DNA from 3 places in the Bacillus sp. ABA4_010 genome. Region 3 is predicted to be linked to each of the others. Evidence: predicted binding sites of a transcription regulator. Region 3 holds the regulator's gene; each other region holds the start of a gene.
What was found. The regulator LexA, encoded in region 3, represses DNA repair genes until DNA is damaged. The targets are predictions, from matches to a motif close to CGAACATATGTTCG.
Positions count from the first base shown of each region.

Region 1: a site for LexA is predicted at 820-833, ahead of ruvA (Holliday junction branch migration protein RuvA). Genes of this name have one in related genera too.
Region 2: a site for LexA is predicted at 1,067-1,080, ahead of uvrB (excinuclease ABC subunit UvrB). Genes of this name have one in related genera too.

Region 1 covers NZ_JBSWUN010000003.1:297,927-300,201, forward strand. The annotation lists gene ACXAEO_RS02640 (BofC C-terminal domain-containing protein) at 157-663, shown strand; gene ruvA (Holliday junction branch migration protein RuvA) at 993-1,604, shown strand; gene ruvB (Holliday junction branch migration DNA helicase RuvB) at 1,680-2,275, shown strand, end outside.
Region 2 covers NZ_JBSWUN010000004.1:338,594-340,868, reverse strand. The annotation lists gene uvrB (excinuclease ABC subunit UvrB) at 1-994, opposite strand, end outside; gene ACXAEO_RS21190 (DUF2198 family protein) at 1,173-1,406, opposite strand; gene ACXAEO_RS21185 (quinone oxidoreductase family protein) at 1,423-2,275, opposite strand, start outside.
Region 3 covers NZ_JBSWUN010000003.1:937,903-940,177, reverse strand. The annotation lists gene ACXAEO_RS05840 (YneB family resolvase-like protein) at 1-430, opposite strand, end outside; gene yneA (cell division suppressor protein YneA) at 448-765, opposite strand; gene lexA (transcriptional repressor LexA) at 911-1,534, shown strand; gene ACXAEO_RS05825 (YitT family protein) at 1,760-2,275, opposite strand, start outside.

The DNA of each region.
Region 1 (2,275 bases), 640 kb from region 3:
AGGTCTAAAAAGCCCGACATGATCTGTTCCTTGGTCATGCTGAGCTTTCTAGGTCGATTTATTTAAAAAGGATAAAACTTCTAGATGAGGAAAAGATATAAATAGTCTTATCCCCATTTAGAAGTTTTAATTTTGTCTGTAGGAAGGTGAGATGGGATGTTCATTCATCAGCGAACCGGCATTTTTTATTTGATGATCGGCGTATTCATATATACAAATCTATTTGGTGAAAGCGTTCAAGCCCAACAAGTTGAAGAAGGCATCACCGTTTTTTTAGAAAGGGTATATGTGGACGGAGTGGTCAGTCAAGAAGTCATCCGTCATGCAAGCAATTCGAAACAAGAGATTTTAGAGGTTTATGAGCCTTGGAGGGTGATTAAAGAGGGAGAACGTGAGCTGATTTTGCGTACGTATGTCGATGATATTTCTCCGTTATTAAAGGCTAACGGCTATTTAGGCATTTCCGTTGACAATATCTTGTCCATTTACGAAGGAGACCCTGCTGAATCTACAAAAGTTATTCAATCGTTTTTTCAAATTGATGTAGAGAAGCTCGAAAGTCATCATCGACAAAAATTAAAAAAAGGTATACGGGTTCATTCAAAGGATGAGTATGTAGCGCTTATGGAATTTTTTCAATTGTACTCGCTTCGTTCCCCGTAAACGACTAAGTTTTTCACCGCTTTTGCAGGCTACTTAAGAACGTTTAGCATGCAGAAGCGGTGAATTTTTGTCTCGTATTAATGGGCAGTAGAATCTAGACCTCAAAACTTGGGTAATCGGAGAAGATGAAGTTGGAACTAACTGCCCTAAAATGAAGGAACGTACGTTTGTTGAACATGGTATAATGGAAGTAGTCAAATTCATTTTAAATGTGGTAGCATAAAGAAAATGTCTGTTTATAGGCAGTAGTCTGCTGTTTATACACTGGGATATGAAAATGAGTACCAGTTTAAGAATGACGAAGTGAAATCATTGAGGGAGAGAATAGATTGTTTGATTATATAAAAGGAGTTATTACGTACTTAAATCCTGAATATGTTGTCATCGAAAACAATGGAATTGGCTATCAATTGTTCACGCCGAATCCGTATGTATTTACGATTAATTTAGAAGAGGAAGCGACCATTTACACGTATCATTATGTGCGTGAAGATATCATTGCATTATACGGATTTTCGTCCCGTCAAGAAAAAGGATTATTTATGAAGTTATTGAGTGTGTCAGGAATTGGTCCAAAGGGAGCGTTGGCGATTTTGGCATCAGGAAATCCAACACAGCTTGTTCAGGCCATCGAAGAGGAAGATGAGAAGTTTCTCGTGAAGTTCCCGGGGGTCGGAAAGAAAACGGCGAGGCAGATGATCTTAGATTTGAAAGGAAAGCTTCAAGATTTACTGCCTGGTGTTATGCCAGACTTGTTTACAGATGCTGAGGAGCTCGACACAATGACAAGCGGGTCAGAAGCGTTGGATGAAGCGGTTGAAGCGTTAAAAGTACTCGGCTATGCGGAACGTGAAATTAACAAAGTCATTCCGGAGCTAATGAAAGAAAAGTTGACAACGGATCAATATATTAAAAAAGCTTTGCAAAAGCTGTTAAAATAGAGACCGGTTTGACATGGACAGATGAACATAGACAGTGAAGAAAGAATGATGGCGGGAAAAGGAGAGGGGGATTGTATGGATGAACGAATTATAACGGGGGATGCGATGCAAGAAGAAGAACTTTTGGAACAAAGCTTGCGTCCCCAAACGCTGCAGCAATATATTGGTCAGCAAAAAGTGAAATCTCATTTGGAGATTTTTATTGAAGCAGCCAAAATGCGCCATGAGACGTTGGATCATGTACTCTTATATGGTCCGCCAGGATTGGGGAAAACAACGCTTGCGGCGATTATTGCCAACGAGATGGGCGTACAGCTTCGGACGACATCAGGACCGGCAATTGAGCGTCCGGGGGATCTTGCAGCCATTTTAACTAGTTTAGAGCCAGGTGACGTATTATTTATTGATGAGATTCATCGTCTTCATCGTTCGGTAGAAGAAGTTCTCTACCCAGCCATGGAGGATTTTTGTCTGGATATTGTCATTGGGAAAGGACCGAGCGCCCGGTCTGTGCGTCTTGACTTACCGCCTTTTACATTGGTTGGGGCGACGACGAGAGCCGGGTTGCTTTCATCACCTCTTCGAGACCGCTTTGGGGTGTTAAGTCGTTTGGAGTATTATCAAACAGAGGACTTGGCTAATATTGTAGAAAGGACCGCTGCTATTCTTGA
Region 2 (2,275 bases), on a different contig from region 3:
CATCCGGAAAGAAATCAAGCAGCGTATAAGGAGTAGAACCAGGAGGGCGCAACGTCAGATGACGGGAATAGTTCTCGATTCCCGAACAAAATCCCATTTCCCTCATCATTTCTAAATCATAGCGAGTTCGTTGCTCCAGCCGCTGTGCTTCCAACAGTTTTCCGTTTTCACGCATTACATGGAGACGTTCTTCCAGCTCTTTTTCAATATTTTGAATGGCTACACGCATCTTTTCTTCTCGTGTCACGAAGTGGGATGCTGGGAAGATGGCGACATGCTCACGCTCTGCTAAAATTTCACCGGTAAGGGCATCGACTTCACGGATGCGATCAATTTCATCTCCGAAAAACTCGATTCGAATGCAGTGCTCATCACGCGATGCTGGAAAAATCTCAACGACATCACCCCGCACACGGAAAGTCCCGCGTTTAAAATCAATATCATTTCGTTCATATTGTACGTCGACAAACTCTCGTAATAGCTCGTTTCGCTCTTTCTCCATCCCAACGCGTAAAGAGACGACCATCTCTTTGTATTCTTCTGGCGAACCTAAGCCATAAATACAGGACACACTGGCAATGATAATGACATCTTTACGCTCAAACAACGCTGACGTAGCCGAGTGGCGCAACTTGTCAATTTCGTCATTAATACTAGCGTCCTTTTCAATGAAAGTATCCGTTTGAGGCACGTAGGCTTCAGGCTGGTAATAGTCGTAATAACTCACGAAATATTCGACGGCATTATTCGGAAAAAACTCCTTAAACTCGCTGTACAGTTGGCCAGCGAGCGTTTTATTATGGGCAATCACAAGGGTTGGCTTGTTCACTTCTTTAATTAAATTGGAAACCGTAAACGTTTTTCCCGTTCCAGTTGCCCCAAGCAGTACTTGATGCTTTTTCCCTTGCCGAATTCCTTCCACAAGCGCCGCAATCGCTTTCGGCTGATCACCTTGCGGGGAATAGGCAGACACTAAATCGAATTGGTCTTTCACACAATTGCCTCCAATCGTACAGAAAAATGTATTTTCATTGTAGCACAAATGAGCTGTAAAACTCCAAAAATACGAACTAATATTCCCCTAAAAAGAGAATTGCACAAAATCCACAAAAGTAGAAAAAAACACTCATCTCAGTTTGTTTTGTACCCTTGATGAGTGTTTTTTATCCGTATTATGTTTTTACACGCAGACCACTCAGCATTTTCCTCGCGTAAATGACCCCAATGATGACAGAAGCAACATCTACTGCGATGATGACGGGATAATCGGCATATCCTTTATAAATAGACAACGCAAGCAGCACGGCAGTCAGCGCTGTTCCCACTGTGACACTGTACGTAACTCTCGTAAAGAAAAGAACGAGTAAAAACGGAATGACCATTCCACATATGATTTTGACCACCATCTGTCTCTCACCTCTTTTACGGAATTAATAAAATTTTCCCCATGCTTTTTCGGCTTTCTAAATAGCGATGCGCTTCCGCTCCCTCACTAAGTGGAAAGGTTGTGGCTGCTGATATGTTCAATTTTCCTTCCTGTATCCATTGAAATAGCTCGTTTGAACGCTCAACCCGTTCTTCATAGGAAGTAAGCACATTCCAAAGGTCCCCACCCGTTAAGGTTTTGGATGTATCCATTAACATTCTTGGATCAACGTGTGCAGGATCTCCTCCGGCCATTCCGTAAAATACGACCGTGCCTCCGATACGCGTCACCTCAAAGCTGTCCATAAGTGTAGACCCCACGGATTCATAGGTAACATCCACCCCATTTTTCTCCGTTACTTGAAGCACGTGTTCTTTCCAATTCTCTTCATATAAAAATACTTCATCTGCTCCGGCATTCTTCGCCGCTTTTCTTTTCTCCTCTGAAGACGTCAATCCGATGACTTTTCCGCCAAGCAATTTCACCATTTGAACGAGAAGCTGCCCGACGCCGCCAGCTGCAGCGTGAACAAGAGCAATATCACCTGCTTGAATGCGATAGCTGTCTTTCGTTAAATAATGAGCGGTCAGCCCTTGAAGCAAAACAGACGCCGCCGTTTCAAACGAAACCCCTTCTGGAAGTGGAATCGCTTTGTCTTTCGGAACCGCTACAAGCTCGGCATTCGCGTGTGGTACATCCGCAAAGGCAATGCGATCGCCTGGCTTAAGACCTGTAACCTCGCTTCCTATTTTTTGAACAACTCCAGCCCCTTCGTAGCCTAAAATATAAGGCGGTTCTCCTGCTAGATGATAATTTCCTTTTCTTCTATATACATCGGCAAAATTCAAA
Region 3 (2,275 bases):
CCGCCCGTTTCATTCCCCTTCTAATTTTAGCGTTATGCAATTTCCTTTGATATTCTTCCACAATACTAATAATTTCAAGCATCATCGAATCAGATTCAGATAAATGCAATTTCCCGTTGTGGCTGATCGTGTATACTTGAATATTCTCTTTCATAAAAAAATGCAATAGGGCAATCTTAGCATGACCGCGTCCAAGTCTTGTTTCATCTTGAATAAGCAGTACGTCGATGTTTTCCTGCTGGATGAATTCAATTACTTCCATGATCCCATCTCGGTCAATGTCAAACCCGCTCGCTTTTTCTTCCACAACATGAACAAGGTCAAAGCCATTTCGTTCGGCAAGCTCTGTCAGTTCCTCTCTTTGTCTAGAGAGCGAAGTCTCTTGTGTGTCTTTTTCCGTACTTACCCGGCAATAAATAATAGCCTTCAATCTAGATCACTGCTTTCCTAATTACTGGCGAACATTTGTCCCTCATGAAAATTTTCCTTTAGAATGGGAACGTAAATTACTTCCCCTGGTATAATCGGCTTATATTGAATGTTATTCTTTGTTTCTACCCACTCGACAAACTCCACTGCCGATAATTTGTGGTGTTCTTTATATTCTTGTGCCAACTCCCAAAGCGTATCACCGGCACTAATTGTAATTGTTGCATAATTTTCGAGGTCAGGACCTTTTGCAAAAGATGTTACAGCGTATGTAAATACTGCTAAAATCATAAAAAACGTTACGTAATATGTAAAGGACTTTACTGCTTTTTTCATCTTTATCACCTCATCATCAGAATGTCTGTTCTTATTTTAGTACGAACATTTGTTTTTAGTCAACACCTTTTCGAACTTATGTTTGTATCTATTCTCTATCCATGCTATAATGAACGTAACAAAGTCGTTGATTTGAGGTGAGAGAATGACAAAATTATCAAAACGACAACAAGAGATTTTGGATTTCATCAAAGAAGAAGTAAAATCAAAAGGCTATCCGCCTTCTGTACGCGAAATTGGAGAAGCCGTCGGGTTGGCATCAAGTTCTACTGTACATGGTCATCTCGCTCGTTTGGAAAGCAAAGGATTAATTCGCCGAGATCCAACCAAACCGCGTGCTATCGAAATTTTAGACAACGATGAAACAAGCCATATTGCTAAAGCCAATGTGATTAACGTGCCAATTATCGGCAAAGTCACCGCAGGCCAACCTATCACTGCTATTGAGAATGTGGAGGAATATTTCCCGCTCCCTGATAAATATGCAGCGCCTGAAGATCATATTTTCATGCTTGAAATTATGGGTGATAGCATGATAGAAGCAGGAATTTTAGATGGGGACTATGTCATTGTCCGTCAGCAGCAGACTGCTAATAACGGTGACATCGTTGTCGCTATGACAGAAGAAGACGAAGCGACTGTGAAACGCTTCTTTAAAGAGCAAAATTATATCCGCCTTCAGCCTGAGAATTCAACGCTGGAACCGATTATTTTACAAAATGTTTCGATTTTAGGAAAAGTAATCGGTGTTTATCGCTCTATCCACTAATAGAGACGTTATAATTTTACTCATCAAAAAGAGGAACAGGGAAATTTGAATCTTTCCCCGTTCCTCTTTTTACTGTTAGTTTTCTATATTGATAGAATGAGTGATAATAGCCATAGCTATATACATTTCACTTAATAATTGGACATCGCTTTATTAAATGGAAGGGTGTTCACAAGAGTTTTTTAGACTTTCCTCAATAATCATTTACTCGATTGATTTATATATTTAGGCTTTTGAAATGTCTAAAAAGCCCTCTCCAAATACGTCACGTACGTCATGAATAGCAATGAAGGCATTTTTATCCGTCGCCTTTACGATTTTCTTTAATTTAACGACCTCTTGCTTGCTAATTACAATGTACAAGATGTCTTTTGACGCTTTTGTATAGTACCCGTGTCCTGCGAAAACCGTCACACCTCTATCCATTAACACGTTAACTTGCATCGCAATTTCGTCTGGTTTTTGCGAGATGATGGTCACTGCTTTTTTTGGATTGAGCCCCTCAATGATAAATTCCATCACCTTCGTTCCAATATAGAGCATAATAACCGTAAGCATTAACCCTTCTGCCCCGATAATAAAATACGATGAAAAAGCAACAATTAAGTCAAAAAAGAGTAGACCGTAACTAATGCTCCAGCCGAGGTATTTATTCGTAATTCTCGCAAGAATAGTCGTTCCCGCTGTCGTACCTCCGACGCGAATAATTAAGCCAATTCCCACTCCGGCAAATACACCACC